One region of the Gottschalkia acidurici 9a genome, then DNA from elsewhere that is predicted to be linked to it. Evidence: a T-box and tRNA genes for the amino acid it is inferred to sense, from the RefSeq annotation. Region 1 holds a T-box; the other regions hold tRNA genes.

The links. A T-box is a leader RNA that pairs with one kind of tRNA and senses whether it is charged. The one in region 1 lies ahead of leuS (leucine--tRNA ligase), so its partner is inferred to be a tRNA-Leu.
Region 2: it has a tRNA-Leu gene. The T-box ahead of leuS (leucine--tRNA ligase) is inferred to sense a tRNA for this amino acid. The anticodon was not compared.
Region 3: it has a tRNA-Leu gene. The T-box ahead of leuS (leucine--tRNA ligase) is inferred to sense a tRNA for this amino acid. The anticodon was not compared.

Annotation. Positions count from the first base shown of each region.
Region 1 is NC_018664.1:2,245,532-2,252,696, forward strand. Features, by position in the region: gene CURI_RS10635 (MFS transporter) at 1-1,072, shown strand, start outside; gene CURI_RS10640 (3'-5' exonuclease) at 1,099-1,896, shown strand; gene leuS (leucine--tRNA ligase) at 1,951-4,359, opposite strand; T-box leader at 4,447-4,662, opposite strand; gene CURI_RS10650 (GNAT family N-acetyltransferase) at 4,749-5,303, opposite strand; gene CURI_RS10655 (ABC-2 transporter permease) at 5,439-6,095, opposite strand; gene CURI_RS10660 (ABC transporter ATP-binding protein) at 6,095-6,961, opposite strand; gene CURI_RS10665 (GntR family transcriptional regulator) at 6,961-7,165, opposite strand, start outside.
Region 2 is NC_018664.1:1,069,123-1,076,287, reverse strand. Features, by position in the region: gene rsxC (electron transport complex subunit RsxC) at 1-824, opposite strand, end outside; gene CURI_RS05030 (hypothetical protein) at 1,579-2,346, opposite strand; gene CURI_RS05025 (SDR family NAD(P)-dependent oxidoreductase) at 2,516-3,274, shown strand; tRNA gene CURI_RS05020 (tRNA-Leu) at 3,319-3,402, opposite strand; gene CURI_RS05015 (peptide ABC transporter substrate-binding protein) at 3,616-5,193, opposite strand; gene CURI_RS05010 (nicotinate phosphoribosyltransferase) at 5,212-6,249, opposite strand; gene CURI_RS05005 (lytic transglycosylase domain-containing protein) at 6,252-6,848, opposite strand; gene coaE (dephospho-CoA kinase) at 6,866-7,165, opposite strand, start outside.
Region 3 is NC_018664.1:363,538-370,702, forward strand. Features, by position in the region: gene CURI_RS01700 (DUF2935 domain-containing protein) at 1-204, shown strand, start outside; gene CURI_RS01705 (DMT family transporter) at 307-1,251, opposite strand; tRNA gene CURI_RS01710 (tRNA-Leu) at 1,431-1,515, shown strand; gene tig (trigger factor) at 1,721-2,935, shown strand; gene clpP (ATP-dependent Clp endopeptidase proteolytic subunit ClpP) at 3,043-3,627, shown strand; gene clpX (ATP-dependent Clp protease ATP-binding subunit ClpX) at 3,671-4,942, shown strand; gene CURI_RS01730 (LysM peptidoglycan-binding domain-containing protein) at 4,984-5,679, opposite strand; gene CURI_RS01735 (CAP domain-containing protein) at 5,744-6,556, opposite strand; gene CURI_RS01740 (MATE family efflux transporter) at 6,971-7,165, shown strand, end outside.

The sequences.
Region 1 (7,165 bases):
TGACCTAGCAAGATATTTTAATGTTTCAACTAAAAGTATAGGATTGGTTTCTACTTTCACACAAATAGGTTATGGACTAGGAATGTTATTTATTGTTCCATTGGGAGATATTAAAGAACGTAAGTCTTTAATTATTAATATGTTATTTATTTCAACCATTTCTTTAGTTTTATTTGGTATTTCTATGAATTTTTATTGGTTACTAGTCTCAAGCTTTTTAGTTGGTTTTTCATCAATTATAACACAACTTATCGTTCCTTTTGCTGCTAGTTTAGCTAATCCTAATGAAAGTGGTGCTGTAATTGGTAAGGTTTTAAGCGGAGCTTTAGTAGGTATTCTTTTGGCTAGAACCATAAGTGGATTTGTTGGATCTCGCTTTGGATTTAGGATTATATTTTTTTCAGCCGCACTTCTTATGTTGCTTTTATCTTTTACTCTGAAAAAATTATTACCTTCAAGTTTACCTACTTCTAGTGATAAATATATTAATATAATGGGATCTCTTTTTAGTATATTTAAAAATAATTCTATTGTAAGATCGTCTTCCATAATAGGAGCTATGATGTTTGCATCCTTTAGTGTATTCTGGACTACTTTGATTTTTCATTTGGAATCTCCTTCTTATAATCTTGGTGCAAAAGAAGCTGGGTTGTTTAGCTTGGTAGGAATTACAGGCGTGCTTTTTACTCCGTTAACAGGTAAATTAAGTGATAAAAAGTCTCCTAGATTTACAGTAGGACTTTCTATATTTGTTGTTATTCTATCTTATTTTGTTCTACTTCTCTTTGGAGAAAATATTTTCGGATTAATTTTAGGTGTAATTTTACTAGATTTAGGAATTTCTTCTGGACAAGTATCAAATCAAGCTATGATACATAGTTTGAATTCAGAAGCTAAAAATAGATTTAACACTATTTTTATGTTTCTATATTTTTCAGGTGGATCTATCGGTTCCTTTTTAGGAACGTTTAGCTGGAATAAGTTTGGATGGGCTGGAGTATGTATAGCAGGTCTTTTATTATTATTTGTTGCTTTAATAACATACTGTACTATGAGAAGAAAAAACAACTGATAAAGAATTTGTGATTATATTTAGGAGTGAATAATTTGAACTATATTATATTCGATTTAGAATTTAATCAAGGCTATAAATATAGAAGAAAGAGCAAGCATAATAAAAGGGACTTAGTAAACCCAAGTTGTCCCTTTGAGATAATTCAAATAGGTGCAGTAAAACTTGATGATAACTTAGAGCTAATTTCTACTCTAGATAGACTAGTTAAACCTGAAATATATACTAATATTCATCACTTTATATCAGAGATGACTGGTATAACTATAGATATGTTGGAGTATGCAAAGTCTTTCAAAGACATCTATAAAGAGTTTGTTGACTTTATAGGAACAGATAGTGTTTTATGCCCTTGGGGTGCAGGTGACATAAGGGAACTAATTAGAAATATCAACTTTCATGGTTTAGATATATCATTAATTCCTAGCCTATATATTGATGTTCAGAAGCATGCATCTAAGCATCTTAATACTCCTAAGGGAAATTGTATAGGTCTAGAAAATGCTGCAAAGGCATTCGATATTCCTATAAAAAATGAATTTCATGATGCCTTCAATGATGCATTTTATACAGCTGAAATATTCAAAAAAATATATAGTAAAGACATTAGTCCTAGCGTTTATAATATGAGTGAAAATAGTAGCAAAAATGTTAGACCACTAAGAATTAAGTCTCAAAAGACAAAACTTGATTTTGATAGCTTGGTAAAGCAGTTTGAGAAAATGTATAATAAGAAAATGACTAAAAGAGAAAAATCTATTATAAAGTTAGCTTATACAATGGGAAGAACTGGTCAATTTCAGGTTGATGATTCAGAAGAATAATTTTAATCTAAAGAAAAAACTGATATCCCTTATTACCGGGATATCAGTTTTTATCTATTTTACAACTATATTATATATTCTTCCTGCTACATAAATTTCTTTTACGATATTCTTATCTTTTAATAGTTCTGATAGCTTTTCATCTTCTAATACTTTAGATTTTGCTAATTCTGCAGTAGCATCCTTAGGAACTAATATCTTCCCTCTTACTTTTCCATTTATCTGAACAGCCATTTCGATAGTATCATCAACAGTTTTTGAATCATCCCATTTTGGCCACTCTGTTTCATTTAACATTCCACTATATCCCACTATTTCCCATAGTTCTTCAGTAATATGAGGTGCTGAAGGATTTAAAAGAGTTATGAATGTTTTAAATTCAGCTTTATTAACTTTACCTATATTATTAAATTCATTTAATAATGACATTAAGCTTGCTATAGCTGTATTGAATTTCATTGCTTCAAAATCTTGTGTAACTTTCTTTATAGTCTTATGCATACTAGTTTCTAATTCTTTAGAGTATTCTTCACCTTCGACTAGTATATCTTGTAACTTCCATACTCTCTCTAAGAATCTTCTACATCCTTTTACTCCATTATCTGACCAAGATACACTCTTCTCAAAGTCTCCAATAAACATTTCATAAGTTCTTAATGTATCTGCACCGTGTTCATCTACAACTTCATCTGGATTAATTACATTTCCTCTTGATTTAGACATCTTTTCATTATTATTTCCTAATATCATACCATGAGAAGTTCTCTTTTGATACGGTTCTGGAGTAGGCACTATACCGTAATCGAATAAGAACTTATGCCAGAATCTAGAATATAGCAAATGAAGGGTAGTATGCTCCATTCCTCCGTTATACCAGTCAACAGGTACCCAATAATCTAAGTTTTCTTTACTAGCTAATTCTTTATCATTATGTGGATCTGTATATCTTAAGAAATACCATGATGATCCAGCCCATTGTGGCATTGTATCCGTTTCTCTTTTTGCACTTCCTCCACATTTTGGACAAGTAGTGTTTATCCAATCAGAAATTTTTGCTAATGGTGACTCTCCGTTATCTGTTGGCTCATAGCTTTCTACTTCTGGAAGTGTTAATGGAAGCTCACTTTCTGGAAGTGGTACTATACCACATTTGTCACAGTGTACCATAGGAATAGGTTCACCCCAATATCTTTGTCTTGAGAACACCCAGTCTCTTAACTTATAGTTGGTTTTTCTTTGTCCTATTCCTTTTTCTTCTAAGTAATTAGCTATTTTCTCTTTTGCTTCATTTACTGATAACCCATCTATTATATCTGAATTTATAAGAGTACCATTTTCTGTTTCTGTAAATGGAGCTTCCTCTACATTTCCACCCGATATAACTTCAACTATAGGAAGTCCAAACTTTTTAGCAAACTCCCAGTCTCTACTATCGTGCCCTGGAACCGCCATTATTGCACCTGTACCGTAACTCATAAGTACATAATCTGAAATCCATATAGGTATTTCTTTTCCAGTCGCAGGATTTATAGCTTTTATACCCTCTATTTCTACTCCTGTTTTATCTTTTGCTAATTCTGTTCTTTCAAAATCTGATTTTTTACTTGCAAACTCTTGATATTCCTCAATTTTGTCCATGTTATTTATTTTATCTTTTAGCGTTTCTATAACTGGATGCTCTGGAGATATAACCATGTAAGTTACACCATATAATGTATCTGGTCTAGTAGTGTAAATTTTCAGCTTTTCTCCTCCTGATACTTCAAAGTCAACTTCCATACCTTCTGACTTTCCTATCCAGTTTTTTTGTTGTATCTTAACTCTATCTATATAATCTACTAAGTCTAAGTCTTTTATAAGTCTCTCTGCATACTCTGTTATTTTAAGCATCCATTGAGTTTTAACTTTTCTCGTTACCTCTGTACTACAACGTTCACAAGCTCCATTTACAACTTCCTCATTTGCTAAGCCTACTTTACAATCTGGACACCAGTTAATAGATGCTTCTTTTTTATATGCTAAGCCCTTTTCAAATAATTTTAAAAATATCCATTGTGTCCATTTATAGTATTCAGGATGTGTTGTATTTATTTCTCTAGACCAGTCAAAAGATAATCCTAATGATTTTAATTGTGACTTAAATCTAGATACATTTTGCTCTGTTACTATCTTAGGATGTATTTTATTTTTTATAGCATAGTTTTCTGTAGGAAGCCCAAACGCGTCCCATCCCATTGGATATAGTACATTATATCCTTGCATTCTTCTTTTTCTCGAAACTATGTCAAGCGCTGTATATGGTCTTGGATGACCCACATGAAGTCCTTGTCCTGAAGGATAAGGAAATTCTATTAATGCGTAAAATTTAGGCTTTGTTTTATCTTCTAAAGCATGAAATGTTCCTTTTTCATCCCATATATCCTGCCATTTTTTTTCAATCTGTTTTGGATTATATTCTTTCACCTGAAGTTTTCCTCCTTAAATATATTAGTGTTTAAAGTTTCTAACAGTTTATATCGACATTTGCAAAAAATAAAACCCTTCTACTCTTATAGAGACGAAGGGTTTGTTCGCGGTACCACTCTATTTGACAGCAATTTTTACTATCCACTCAAAAGACTATAACGGGTCAATCCGACTAAGACTACTATACTTTCATCCTAGTAAGCTCAGAGACGAGTTCAGATGTAGTTATTACTATTTTCCACCTATCAATAGCTCTCTATAAATAACTTTCAACCTACTATTTCTCTTCAATGCAAATGTATCATTTTTAATGTATTTTATCAAACTTCTTACTAAAAATCAATTTTAATATGTCTATTAATTCAATTATATCCATGTTAACAATATTATATTATTTTATCATTTAGTAAAATCATATGAATGTGATCTTCCCACTTACCATTTATCTTTAAATATTTATGTGCTAGTCCTTCATTTTGGAATCCTAATTTTTCTACTACTCTTATAGATCGCTTATTTCTTGGCATTATATTTGCTTCTATTCTATGTAAGCCATATTCATTAAATATTATTTCAATTCCCTTATTTATAGCCTCTGTTATATATCCATTATTTGTTTCATCCTTATCTAACTTATATCCTAAATTACAAGATAAGAAAACACCTCTTATAATATTACTGAAAGCTATATTTCCTATAACTCTATTATAATCATTTTTTTTAAATATCCATAATCTTAAAAGTTTGTAGTCTTTGATATCTTTTAAATCTCTAGATAATTGATTTTTTTGAAGATTTAACGAATAAAATATCTCTTTTCGCTCGGGTTCCCATTCTCTCAAAAACTCTCTATTTCTCTCATAATAATCTAATACTAGTTCTCCATATGACTCGTCTAGTACTTTCAACTCTAATCTTTCTGTTTCATATCCAACAGTCATCTTTACACCATCCATAATTTTGTTTATATTGTTTGCTTGATTTATTATATCACTAAAATTAAAAGATTATAAAAAAAAGATATTCACAGTTTTTAAAAGTGAATATCTTTTTTTTATATATACTTTTATGGTTTTCTATATCTCTTTATTCTTACATATGAAGAAAGATATTAAGTATGATATAATTCCTACTATGCTAATGATTAATAAACTCAATATTATTATAGTGATTTTACTACTCATAGCAAAGTCTAATATATTATTTAATTTTTCGATTATAAAACTGCTGCTACTTAGTAGCGAAGGTAGGAAGAATACAAGGAACGCAGGCATCATATATAATAACATAGATAGCATTCTACCTTTTTCAACTCCAAATTTATAATACATAGGATATTGAAGAAAACAAATTATTGTTGCTAATGTCCCTGTTAAACACATAGCTCCTACTTCTAAAGTATCTATCTTGCCTATATTATAGTAATACGCTATAACACTTCCATTTATTATCCACACAATAATCATCAAACTAATTAAGTATAGATATCTTCCTAATACCATACTTGAGATTTTAGAAGGAAACATATAATACATCTTTTCACACTTTTCATTACTTGTAATGCTAAACGGATATGTTACCATAATTACTAAAAGGAAAAACATATACCCTATTCCAACTGTAGGTGAATTACTCAAAAACATCATAACAGCTACGAATGGAAGCATTACATAATATCTTAGCGATTTGTTCATAAGTCTAACATCAAGCTTAAAATAATTTATAGAATTCACTATATTTCCTCCTTTACACCATTTATATGAAATACTACAATATCATCAATAGAAGGTTTTTCGTACAACATATCATTTTCTATATATTTTTTATCTTTAGAATAAATAAGTCCCTCAAATCCAACACTAGATTTTTTATATCCAACTAACTTTTCTTTTATATCTAATGTTAAGTCTTCTACTCCTCCTTTAATTAATAAGTAATTCTCTAAAATATTATCTTTTGTATCATTAAATATAATTTTTCCATCATCTATAAAGTAAAGATAGTCCGCTATTTTTTCTAAATCACTCATTATGTGTGTAGAAAATAGTACACTGTTTTCGCCATCTGATATATATTCTTGAAGAAGTTCTAATATTTCATCTCTAATTACAGGATCAAGTCCACTTGTTGGTTCATCCAATATAAGTAATTTTGTTTCTCTAGACAGTACACTTGCAAACATTAGTCTCATTTTCATACCTTTTGAAAAGTCTTTAACTTTTTTATCATATGGTAATTTCCATTTTTCCATGTATTCCTTAAATTTCACTTCATCGAATGTTTTATAAAATCCCTTAAAAGTATTAATTATATCTTTCGCTTTAAAAGACTCCGGAAAATAACATTCATCTGCGATAAATCCTATTATTTCTTTAAATGATATATTATCATCTGAATACTTTTTTTCGAATACAGTTATTTCTCCACTATCTCTTTTTAATTGTTCCATTATAAGTTTTATAGTAGTAGTTTTACCCGCTCCATTTTGACCTATATATCCCAAAATATATCCTTTAGGTAATTTTAAGTTAATGTTCTGTAGACTAAAGTTACTAAATTTTTTGTTCAATTTTTTTATTTCAAGTGCATACATACTCATCACTCCCTCATTAAATTCTCTAAAATCATTATTAATTCTTCATTTGATATATTTGCTATTCTCGCATTTTCTATAGCGACGGTAAATGAATCCTCTATACGCCTCAAGTACTGTTCTCTTACCATTTCGTTGTCCTTAGGAAGCACAAAAGTTCCCTTCCCTCTCATAGTAGAAACGAATCCTTCTTCCTCTAGATCAGAATAA
Region 2 (7,165 bases), 1.2 Mb from region 1:
GCTGTAGCAACTGCCGCTGCTGTACCAACATTATTAACTACTACTCCAACATCCATTGGAAGTCCACCCACTGGTACTTTTCTTCCTGTAGTGGCATCTATAAGTCTTTTTTCATCTCCTTGAGGATATTTCGTCTCAAGTTCAACAATTTCTATATTTGGCTCATTTGCTGCAGCTTTTTTCAGAGCTTCTATAGCATCTTTTTTGTTATCTTCAACTCCGATACTTCCTTTGGTTACTCCAACTGCTTTCATAATTGCTTTTAAACCAAATATTACTTTTTCAGGTTGTTCTAACATTAATCTGTGGTCAGCAGTTAAAAAAGGTTCACATTCTGCACCATTTAATACAACAGTATCTACCTTTTTCTCTGGTGGTGGTGACAGTTTTACATGTGTAGGGAAACTTGCTCCTCCTAAGCCCGTTATTCCTGCTTCTTTGATGATGTTAACGATTTCATCTTTAGTAAGTTTATCTAAACTTCCTTTTGGTTTAACACTTTCATGAACTGCATCTGTACCGTCTGATTCAATTATTACTGACAATATTTTTCCATTGGGTGTATCTACTTCTGCTATTTTCTTCACAGTACCTGATATACTTGAATGAACTGCTGCTGATACAAATCCTGAAGCTTCCCCAATTTTCTGCCCTATCTTAACGCTATCTCCTACTTTAACTATTGGTTCACAAGGTGCACCAATATGCTGTTGCAGTGGTAACGTTACCATTTTAGGTTCTTTGGCCTTCTCCAAAGCAACTTTTTCTGTAAAGCTTTTAGAATACTCTGGATGTATTCCACCTTTAAAGCTTTTTAAACCCATTTTATTCACCTCTTCTAAACTTTTTTAAAATTTGTGTGTGTGTATATTTATCCAATAGCCTATATTCTCATACTTCTATTCAGTTTTGGTTAAATTTAAGTTAATTTAGTTTGACTTTATAAGCTTAAGGATTGGTTCAGCATAAGCAAACAAATAAAATTGTTAATTTAAATTGGTTGCTTATACTGCATAAAATTCAGATGGTAGTAAAAACCATCTGAATAAGTTTTTTCTTTATCTTTAAGATTATATCTTAATTTAAATTATCTTATGATACCCGTATTATTATTATACATATTATTATATATATAGTACATGGTATTTTAAAATGTATACAGAATATCTTACATATTGCTACATTATTCTTTGTTCTAACATTATATTAGAATTTTTCAAATTTCTCTATAAGTAGTTTTACGGTATTTCTACCCTTCTCATCAGAATAGCTTCTTATTCTTAAGTATTTATTATTATTTCTTACTTCTTCACCGTTTTCATTATATATCTGTCTTAATTTTATTGTATATAATATATATCGTTTAACATTGTATACAATATACTTATATATTACTTCTTTACTTTAACATTTTTCAAATCCCTCTATGAGCAGTTTTATAGCATTTTAACTGTTCTCATCAGAATAGCTTCTTATTCTTAAGTATTTTTTATTATTTCTTACCTCTCCACACTTTTTCATCATCTATATGCTTTCATTTTTATATTTTATAATTATTTATATAATTGAAGAAGTCTTTTATAAAGCTAAAGTATGTTTTCTTAACACTTTCCGTATTTTTAGTATCGAATTCATTAACTGCTTTTTTCTATTGTCTACATTCTCTTTTAATATTGAATATAGGTTTTTTAAATCATCATTATTTATTTTATCAGAATATTTTTCTATACTTTTCTCTATCTCCGTATTATTTTTATTCATCTTTATTTTTATTTCTTCATAGTTTGCTTCTGACATGTTTTTTTGCCACATACTTAGTTCTTCTATGTATATTTTATTAATTAGATTCGTAGTGTTTACCACTTCTTTATCAGATTCATTTATATCTAGTTGTTTACCTTGTATTCGTATTGACTTTATTTTTGAATTAGGATATTTCTCTTTTATCTTTTTTAGCTGATCCTCTACTTCTTTTTTATTAAAAGTTATACTTGTAAATACTTTATACTTATTATTAGACTTAGACACGTATCCTAAGATACCATCTAGATTTAGTTTATTTAAGAAGTCCTCTGCGCTAGGAAGATCAAGAAACTCCTTCACTTCTATATTATACAAATCAAGCTCGTCTAGTTCTGCTATTTTTTCTACTTTATCTACATTATTATTTGCACTTTCTTTAGCTTTTTCTGTATTACTACTTATATAAGGAACTATTATTCTTTTAGAAACTATTTTTCCAAACACTATACTCACCAAAGGTGCTATTAAAAAAAACATTATTACTAATATGTATTTCTCTTTTCTTTTATAGCTTTTTATTCTTCTGATTGTCAGTCTTCTCAACATCCTCATCTCCAATTATTATTAGTCTTTATTTTAGTATGTTCTATGATTAATATGATTTTACCTTTTAAAATTAACTTTATTTAGTTTCCTTTTTATTTTTAAGGGTAAAAAATCTATAACAACTTAAAATGTATCATAATACCATATTTACGAAAGGAGAATAACTATGAAATTGAAAGGAAAGATAGCAGTCGTAACTGGAGCAAGTTCAGGAATGGGAAGAGCTATATCTGTTCTATTCGCCAAGGAAGGTGCAAGTGTTTTTGCAATAGCTAGAAGAAAAGAAAAGCTTGATGATCTTGTAAATGAATCTAAAAACTTGGAGGGATCTATAGTTGCCTTTCAGGGTGATGTAACTCAAAAAGATAGCATGGAAAATATCTTAGACGAAGTGTTTGATAAGTCAGGGAGAATAGATATACTTGTAAATAATGCAGGTATTATGGATGACATGATGCCAGCTGGAGAAGTCTCTGACGAACTTTGGAATAAAGTTATAGATGTAAACTTAAATAGTCCCTTATATCTTTGTAGAAAAACTATTAATCTAATGATGGATAAAGGTACATGTAATATAATAAACGTTGCTTCTGTAGGCGGACTATATGGTTCTAGAGCAGGTCCTGCGTATACAGCGTCTAAATTTGGCTTAATAGGTCTGACAAAAAATATAGGATTTATGTATGCAAATAAAGGTATTAGATGCAATGCAATATGCCCTGGTGGTGTAGAAACTGAAATAGGAGTTGGTATGAAAAACCCAAGTCAATTTGGTATGGAGAAGGCAATGTCTGGTGCTGGGTATAACCCTAGATCAGGATCTTCTGAAGAAATAGCAAATATAGCACTTTTTCTAGCCTCAGATGATTCAAGCTTTGTAAATGGTACAACTATAGTTGCTGATTCAGGCTGGACAGCATATTAAAAAAAAGCGCTGTGTTATCTTACAACACAGCGCTTCTTTTTATATGGTGCGGATGATGGGACTTGAACCCATATGTCTTGGACACACGCCCCTCAAACGTGCCTGTCTGCCAGTTCCAGCACATCCGCATAAGGTTAGTAAATTTATTTTAACCTTATTTATTATAAAAGTCAATGATAGTTTTTATTTACTCTCTGTATGATATATTTTAGGTATAAACCATTCTTGAATATTATTATATATATTCACAAAGTTAGATTGGATGTCTCCTTGTAACTTTTTATTTCCTAATACCGCACCATTAGTAAAATATAGGCTAACATACGGCAAGTCATCTACTATTATCTTTTGTGTTTTTCCGTAATTCTTCTTTTTTCTTCTTTAGTTAGAGAATAATATATTTTATCTAATGATTCATCCATCTCTGGATTTTCATATTTCATAAAGTTATCTGGACTTCCTTTTCTGAACATAAAAGAAATATCTTGTGTAAATGATGTTTCCCATCCCAAAAGAGCAATTTCAAATTTCCCCGTCTTTATTTTTTTTTGAAAATTTGTCCAATCTTTTTCTACTAACTCTTCATTTATATCACTTTCATTAATTTGTTGGTAATCTTTTATAGCCTCAATACCTATATTTTTTAGATCCTCTGCTATCATGTCTAAGGCTCTAGTTCTTAGTCCATTGTATGAATTAGTAGTAAGCTTTATTGAAATCTTCTTGTTATCCTCATCCTCAAATAGTCCATCGCCATCTTTATCTTGCCATCCAGCTTTTTCAAGAATATCTCTTGCTTTTTTTACGTTATATTTGTATATGTTTTTTGCATCTTTAGAGACTAACCATGAATTTGGATTAATAGGAACATCCGTCTTTGTTGCATGTCCTAAATAAACTTTATTTATTATAGAATCTCTATTTATTCCATAGGCTATGGCTTTTCTAATAGCTAATCCCTTTTCACCTTCAAACATTTTATCCTTAAAGTTAAATGCTAGAAATTCATATTGTTGGGATGGAAATTCATGTACCTTTACTTTCTCACCTTGAGAATATTTTTCCCAGTCTACTCCCATGCTAAACGCAATATCAACTTGTCCCGATTCAAAAGATGTTAGCGCAAGTTCTTCATCTTTTAATACTTTTCCTATTATTGTTTTTATATATGGTTTACTTCCCCAATATTCGTCGTTTACTTTTAATTCTATAGACTTTAATTTATCATATTTCCCTTGTTTATATGGACCCGTACCTATTGGCTTATATTCTTTTATATCTAGGGCTTTTTCATAAGCTACTTTATCTTCAGTTGTTCCATTTCTAAAAGCATGCTCAGGTATTATTGGAAAAGTTAGTATTTCTAATATATTACTGCCTACACCTTCGAAATATATAGTCATATTATAGTCATCAGAAATATATATATCTTTTATATAATTTATGTCTGATATTCCTCCACTTTTATATATTTCAGGAATAGTCCCAGCATGTTTTCCATTTGATAGTCCATATTTAATTGTATCTACTGTGAATTTTACATCTGAACTTTTTAAAGTTTCACCATCATGCCATTTAACATCTTTTCTTAGAGATATATTTATACTCCCATCTCCATTTATACTATAACTTTCTGCTAATAATTCTTTAGGCTCTAAATTCTTATCAAGTTTGAACAAACCTTCAAACATAAGCTTATCAAAGTAATACATACTACTATCTCCAATTATTATTGGATTTAGTGCTTTTGTACGAGTTATTGGAACTATCATTTCACCACCAACAACTTTATTAGTTGTATCTATCTGGTCTTCTTTTTTATTACCATCTTTTCCAACAATCTTATTGTCCTTGCAAGATATTAAGCTTAAGGACAATAAGATTGTAAATATTATGCTTATAATTTTTCTAAAGTTCAAGCTAAGCTCCCCCTATTACTAAACAATCTTTATTAGTCTTGGGTTATGTACTATTCCAGGTATTCTCCCTCTTTTAGCAATCGGCTTTCCATCTACCTCTTTTATATCCATAGTCATATCTATAGCTGGAGCACCTGAAATGTAACTTCCTACGCCAAAAGAATCTACACCAGCATCTGATAGTATCTTTATTTTATCTGGTGTTAATCCTCCTGATACAAATATCTTAACCCAATTAAACCCATTTATATCTAGTTTTGCTCTTACCTCTTTAACTAATCCTGGAGTTACTCCACCTCTCTCACTTGGAGTATCTAATCTTATTCCATATAAATCTTTTCCTAAAGCTTCTGCAAGTCTTAGCGACTCTTCTACCTCATCTTTAAATGTATCTACTAGTACAATTCTTTTATAGTTCTCAGGCATTATATTATTATAAACTTCTGCTACTTCTAAAGTATCTCCTGCTACTAAGAAAGATGCGTGTGGAAGTGTACCAGTAGCATTTTCTCCTAATATCTTTGCCGCTAATATATTGCTTAGTGAACTAGCTCCTCCTATTCTAGCTGCTCTTTCCATAACTGGTGCTACAGATGGATGAACGTGTCTAGTTCCGAAGCATATAAATCCTTTGTCTCCACACACTTCTTTTATTTCTCTCGAAGCTGTAGCCCATCCACTTGGACTTGCTAAACATCCTAATATAATTGATTCATATATTCCAAAGTCTTTATATTTTCCTTTTATTCTAACGAGTGTTTCCTTAGGCTCAAATTCACTACCTTCCTCTAATGCCCAAATCTCAATACCTTTATCTTTTAATATGTTCTTCACTTCTTCTATTCCTACAAAAATACCTCCCTTTCTAGCAAATATCTCTGCAGTAACTTCTTTATCGTCTATTTCCATATGACTTAATATATTCATTGTTGTAAGAAAGTATATATCTGTGGTCATTCCTGAGAGTATTTCTTCATGCGTTGCTGAGTGTAGTAATCTTTTTTCTCTTTCTATATCGTATTTTTCTATATCTTCTATTTTATTTATTGGGTTCATTTCTAATCATCCTCTCCTAAAAAGTTGTTTTTTCCGTATATCTCATTATATTTTTCGTAAGAATTAAAGACTTTATCTACATATTCATCGGTTTCCTTGAATGGTATTTTTTTTAGCATCTTACCATCTTCACTATATCTTTCATCCTTTAGCCATTTAGACACATTTCCGCTCCCACCATTGTAAGCTGCTACCACTAACTGTAAGTTATTGTTAAATTGTTTTCTTAATTTATCTATATACCAGCACCCTATTCTTATGTTTACTTCAGGATCATATAGTAAATCATCATTGTAATTTTCTATACCGATTTCTTTAGCAGCCCACTCTCCTGTGATCGATGCTATTTGCATAAGACCTCTAGCATTCTTTATAGACTGGGCATCCTTATCAAATTTACTTTCTACCTTTATTATAGATGCGACAAATAGGGGGTCTATATTATATTCCTTAGAATATTTTTTTATATAATCTTGATACTTAATAGGATATATTGTTTTCTTAACATGATTCAGTCCATACCTTAGTCCTATAGCAATTATAGCCATTATGAGAACTGCAGCTATAACAGTCCTAAGCCTTATTGTAATAATTTTCATATATATCACCTCAGATACTACGAGATTTCTTTTAAAGCTTTTTCTATGTTTTCAATTAGAGTTTCCATATCTTTTGTGTTATCTATAATAGTATCTGCTAATTCCTTCTTTTCCTCTATAGACATTTGTGCGCTTACTCTTTTTACCGCTTCTTCATAACTTAAGTTATTTCTAATCATTAGTCTTTCTATTTCTGTTTTTTCATCACAGTATACTATCCATAGTTTATCTATACATATTCCTTTTGCTTCGAACTTATCTATAGTTTCTAATAATAATGGTACATCTAAAAATATAATGTCTTCTGAACTATAAAG
Region 3 (7,165 bases), 1.2 Mb from region 1:
ATTGATAAATCCTTGCCAATTGATGATATTACTGATTCAATTCTTAAAGCTGCAAATAAAGAGGTTGATTTTAATACACAAGGTATAGAAGGAATATTAGACTGTAAAATCAAATCTATAATAATACCTTTACTAGGAGATCACGTACTTCGTGAAGCGAATTACTTTGTAAGATTATTAAAGAGCTTTCAGAGAGAGGATTAATTTTATATTACAATAATACTAAAGGATATAAAAAGGTCATAATTAACTAATCTTAAGTAGTCAATTATGACCTTTTTTAATGCCTATTATTTTCTAATCATCCTAAACGTTTCTTTTACAAAAAACTTTTATTCTGTGGATAGAGATTTTTCTTCTTTTTCGAAAAAAGCTAACAAAATACACAGATAGTATTATAAGTATTCCACCTAAAATTTGAGTAATGTTGATACTTTCTTTTAATATAAAGAAACTAGCTACCACAGCAACTAAAGGTATTATATTTATAAATAGTGATGTAGAAGATGCACCTAATTGACCTAAGGCGTATACATATGTGCAATATCCAAGAGCAGAACAAAATACTCCTAAATAAAGTATGTTAAGAACGATTACTCCATCTATATCTGATAAATTAGTTTTTTCGAAAAATATGAATGGTATAAAAAATATAGTTCCAAATAACTCTTGGTAAAATACTACAGCTAATTGTGAGTATTTTTCATAGAGTTTTTTCGTAGATAAGGTGTAAACAACCCAACATCCAACGGCACCAAACATAAGGATATAACCTTTAGTATAGTTATGAGAAGCTACAGAGGAAAGATTTTTAAAATCTATATCAACTATTAAAAGAACACCTATAAAAGATAAAATTATACTTATTACTTTTACTTTACTTAATTTAGTTTTGAAGAATATAGATTCAAGTATCAATGTAGCTATAGGCACCGTAGCAGTTATTAAAGAAGCACTAGAGGCAGGAAGTATCTTGACACCATTATTCTCAAATGCGAAATATAAAGTTATACCTATAAGACCTGCTAAGGCTAAGTAAGGTAAATCTCTTTTGCTTACACTTAGATCTGTTTTCATTAATTTTGTAGCTATAAATAATACCAATGATGCAATTAAAAACCTACTAAATCCTAGAGTCATAGGGGGTACTACCTTAACTGAGGTTTTTATACTCAAAAAAGATAGTCCCCAAAGAATGGTCGTAAAAATTGCACTTATTATTGCTAATGATCTTTTGTTTTTTGTCACCATCTTAACATATTCCTTTCGTAATAAATATTGAGTATTTTTTCTGGCATATAACAGTATAAACTTAGAAATTTTTTTGTAAATGTTACTTATTAAATTAGAGTTTTTTAAAAAATAGTATTGACTTTTTCGACAAAAATGTTATAATTATTTTTGTCGGTAAGGCAATTAAAAAATAATATGCGGAAATGGCGGAATTGGCAGACGCGCTAGACTTAGGATCTAGTGCCGCAAGGCGTGGGGGTTCAAGTCCTCTTTTCCGCACCAGTTGACCAATGGATGATCCATTGGTTTTTTTGCATATAATAATAGCAATATTTAGATTACTTTTATGATATAATGAAGGGTAAGGATAGACACTGGTGATTTTTATGATATAATAGAATGGTTAAAAAACTGCAGATAAAATAGAAGATCACAGTATATGATACTTATTAAATTATAAACTACCTATGAATGAGGAGGAACATAAATGAGTTCAAAAATTGAAAAAAAAGAAAATAATAAAGTAACTTTAAAAATCGAAGTAAGTTACGAAGAGTTCGAAAAGGAAGTACAACAAGCATATAACAGAAGTAAAGGAAGATTCAATATACCAGGATTCAGAAAAGGAAAAGTTCCAAGAAAAATTATAGAAACAAACTATGGTGAAGGTGTATTCTACGAAGATGCTATAAATGGTATATTCCCTAAAGTATATGACGAAGCTATAAAAGAACATGGACTAGATACAATAGATAGACCATCTTTAGACTTAGACCAAATAGAAAAAGGAAAGCCAGTAGTATTCATAGTAGAAGTAGAAGTAAAACCTGAAGTTAAATTAGGTGAATATAAGGGTATAGAAGTAGAGAAAAAAGAATATAATGTAACAGAAGAAGATATAGATGCAGAGCTTAAAAATATCCAAGAAAGAAATGCTAGACTTGTAGAAGTTGAGGACAGAGCATCTCAAGAAGGAGATACTTTAACTATAGACTACTCAGGATTCATCGGAGAAGAGCAATTTGAAGGTGGTACAGCTAAAAATCAACCACTAGAACTAGGTTCAAACAGCTTTATCCCAGGATTTGAAGAACAACTAGTTGGAAAAAATGCTGGTGAAGAAGTAGACGTTAAAGTAAACTTCCCAGAAGACTACCATGCACTAGACCTAGCTGGAAAAGAAGCTATATTCAAAGTAAAAATTCACGAAATAAAATTAAAAGAGCTACCATCACTTGATGATGAATTAGCTAAAGATGTAAGTGAATTTGATACATTAGAAGAATTAAAAGCTGATCTAAAGAGTAAGCTAGAAGAAGGAGCAGAAAAAAGAGAGAAAGCTGAATTTGAAAATTCAACTATAGAAAAAGTTTGTGAATTATCAGAAGTTGAAGTTCCAGAGGTTTTAGTTGAAAGACAAATAGATAGTAGTGTACAAGATTTTGCTTATAGACTAAGATTCCAAGGTTTAGAGCTAGAGAGATACTTAGAGTTAACTGGAACAAAAATACAAGATTTCAGAGAGCAATTTAGAGAAGATGCACAAAAATTAGTAAAAGGTGATTTAGTTCTAGAAGCTATAGCAGAAAAAGAAGGAATTGAAGCTAGTGAGGAAGAATTAAATACAGAACTAGAAAATATTGCAAAACAATACAAACAAGAATTAGAACAAGTTAAAAAACATTTACAGATGAAGATTTAGAATATATAAAAATGGGAATAATTAAGAAAAAGGCTATAGAACTATTAATGGAAAATGTTAAAATAGCCTAAATATTACTAAAGAAATAAATTACAGGAGGGGATATTGTGGCTTTAGTACCAGTAGTTGTTGAACAAACCGGCAGAGGAGAAAGATCATATGACATTTACTCTAGACTGCTAAAAGATAGAATCATATTTATCAGTGACGAAATAAATGACGTAACTGCTAGCCTTGTAGTAGCACAACTTTTATTCCTAGAATCTGAAGATCCAGATAAAGATATACAGATGTATATAAACAGTCCTGGTGGGTCTATAACATCTGGGTTTGCTATATATGACACTATGCAGTATATAAAACCTGATGTTTCAACTACATGCATAGGTATGGCAGCTAGTATGGGAGCATTCCTACTTGCTGCTGGAGCTAAAGGTAAGAGATTTGCATTACCAAATGCAGAAGTAATGATACACCAGCCACTTGGGGGAACTAGAGGTCAAGCTGAAGACATCAAGATACATGCAGAAAGAATAATCAAAACAAGAGAGCAACTTAACCAGATACTGAGTGAAAGAACAGGTCAACCTCTAGAAAGAATAGAAAAAGATACTGATAGAGATAACTTCATGAGTGCTGAAGAAGCAAAAGAATATGGACTAATAGATGAAGTTATAGTTCGTGGAAAATAGTTAGTGAAACTAACTATTATCTTAAAAAAGAGGTGAATTAACGATGGCAAAGATTGAAGAAAAGCAACTAAAATGCTCTTTTTGTGGAAAAACTCAGGAGCAAGTTAGAAGACTTGTAGCAGGACCAAATGTGTTTATATGTGATGAATGTATAGACTTATGTCAAGAGATAATAGAAGAAGAGTTTGAAGTTGATTTCGAAGTTGATTTTACTGAATTACCAAAACCATCGGAAATAAAAGAAACTCTAGATGAATATGTAATACAACAGGAAAAAGCAAAGCGTGCATTAGCTGTTGCAGTATATAATCACTATAAAAGAATAAATAAGAAATCTTCAAACAATGATATAGAGTTACAAAAAAGTAATATAGTAATGATAGGGCCAACAGGATCAGGAAAGACATTACTTGCTCAGACCTTAGCTAAGATACTAAATGTACCATTTGCTATCGCTGATGCAACTTCTTTAACAGAAGCAGGATACGTTGGGGAAGATGTTGAAAATATTATTTTAAAGCTGATACAAGCGGCAGATTATGATGTAGAAAGAGCAGAGAAAGGTATAATCTACATTGATGAGATAGATAAAATAGCTAGAAAATCAGAAAACCCTTCTATAACTAGGGATGTTAGTGGTGAAGGAGTACAACAAGCATTACTAAAGATTCTAGAAGGAACAGTAGCAAGTGTACCACCACAAGGTGGAAGAAAGCATCCTCATCAAGAGTTTATACAAATAGATACTACTAATATACTGTTTATAGTAGGCGGAGCATTTGACGGAATACAGGATGTAGTACAACAAAGAATAGGTAAAAAATCTATGGGATTTGGGGCAGAGATTCAAAGTAAAAATGATAAAGATACAAGTGAACTTTTAAAGAATCTTCAACCGGAAGACCTTTTAAAATTTGGTCTAATACCAGAGTTTGTTGGAAGATTACCAATAATGGTGACTTTAGAACAACTAGATAGAGATGCATTAGTAGATATTCTTACTAAACCTAAAAATGCACTAACTAAGCAATACAAAGAGCTATTAGCTATGGATGGTGTGGAATTAGAGATAGAAAAAGAAGCACTAGAATTAGTTGCAGAAAAGGCAATAGAGAGAAAAACAGGTGCAAGAGGTTTAAGAGGAATCATAGAAGAAATAATGCTAGACATTATGTATGAGATACCATCACGAGAAGATATAGAAAAGTGTATTATAACTAAAGATACTATAAAAGAAAATAAAGAACCAACACTAGTTCTTTCAGAAAAAAGAAAAAACAAATCAACAGAAGAAACAGATGAAGAAACAGCTTAATAAAAGGCCCACGACCTGTGGGCTTTTTATGTTTTTCACTTCTAAACATTGGTAGCTCTAGGTATACATATATGCCTTCCCTGAACAAATTCACTAGGTGATAGGTGAGGGTTAGCTCTTAATAAATCCGAAACTGAAACTGTAAACTTCTCTGCAATACTAGTTAAGTTTTCATTTGCTCTGATTATATAAGAGGTAGTTCCTCTAGGACAAACTGTTGATGGTCTTGATGGTGGAATACACAATTTCTGACCAACTCTTAAATTATTAAAGTTTACGCCTGGGTTTGCCTGAACTAAAGAATTGTATGAGACATTAAAGTTTATAGCGATTTTATGCAAAGTGTCCCCTCTTCTTACTTCATATTCTCTACTTCCAGCAGGGCATCGTCTTTCTCTTCTAGGTATACATATCCTTTGACCTACATGCAATGCGTAAGGATCTACGAAAGGATTAGCCTCTCTAAGTTCTCTAACAGTTAATCCATATTGCTGAGCAATTCTATAGAAGTCGTCACCTCTTCTAACTGTGTGGAAAAATCCATTCGGACAAGTAGACTCACCACCTAATGGCACACATATCTCCTGACCTACAGATAAGTTGTACGGATTAATCGTAGGATTCAGGATTAATAGAATTGGAACAGATATGTTAAAATCCATCGCGATTTTGGATAGAGTGTCACCAGGTCTAACTCTATATTTTCTGGTGCCCTCAGGACATCTTATATTTAACAAAAAAACACCTCCTAAACATACTTATTTTATAGTATTCTAGGAAGTGCTTTATAGTTACAACTAATTAGTTAGTGAACATTTGAGTCCAGTAAGTAGTACCATTTTTCTCAACATATCCTACACCAATAGTTCCAAAGTTAGATGAAAGAATGTTAGCTCTATGTCCTGGAGAGTTCATCCATCCAGTAACTACGCTTTGAGCTGAGTCATAGCCTTTAGCTATATTTTCTCCTGCTGTATTGTATTTAATTCCGAATTGTTTCATCATGTCAAATGGACTTCCGTAAGTTGGTGAAGTATGGCTAAAGTAATTTTTATCGGCCATATCTTGAGATTTAGTACGAGCTACCTTTGATAATTCAGCGCTCATTTTTAATGGAGCTAAACCTTGTTTACTTCTTTCAACATTTACTAATCTTACAACTTCAGATTCTATACTTGAAACATTAGATGGAGTACTTTGATCTTGATTGTTCTCAGTTGGAGTAGAAGTATCTGGTTTGCTTGGTTTTTGAGTTTGATCGTTAGTATCTGGTTTATTTGGTTTTTGAGTTTGGTCACTAGTATCTGGCTTACTTGGTTTTTGAGCTTGATCATTAGTGTTTGGTTTACATGGTTTTTGATTTTGATCATTAGTGTTTGGTTTACTTGGTTTTTGGTTTTGATCGTTAGTGTTTGGCTTATTAGGTGTTTTATTCGGACAGTTATCGTTTTTGTTATTTTTTAAATAATACACAAATTTATTGTTACTTGGTAATTTAGATATATCACACTTAGTGTTATAGTTTAAAGTTTGTGCATTAACACTACCTACGCTTCCTAAAATAACTGTTCCTGCCATTAACGATATAGATATTTTCTTGATAGAATTTTTCATATATGTTGCCTCCTTAGTATTTTATAAGCTTAGTGTGCTTAGCTTTTTTTCAGTATAACATTGAAAAGAAACAAAAGAAAAGTGGAAAATTGTGGACTAAAAATGAAAAAAGTATGACAAAACGGTAAAAATAAATGATTATAGAGGTTACAAAAAATATATTGGTAAATTATTCATGGGAGATATATATAGTTTTTTGATATATTAAGTTATTATAAGAAGGATATTTAAAGCTAAGTTGACATTGATATACCCATTTAACTACATAATATTCTTCACAAATGTTAACATAGTAAGATTATTAAATCCATTTTATTGGAGTAAGCAGTTTACTTATTTTTATTGATATCTTGTATCTATAAAATACTGATATAAGTTTACAATATAATATATACTAATGAACGGAGGAGAAATATGGATCTAATAAAAAAAGACAAAACATTTTATAAAGCTATGTTTTCTATAGCGATACCTGTAACTATTCAAAATTTAATTTCATCATCACTAAATATGGTAGACACACTCATGGTTACTAAATTAGGATCAACAAATGTAGCAGCGGTGGGACAAGCTAATCAAGTGTTTTTTCTACTTACATTACTCTTATTT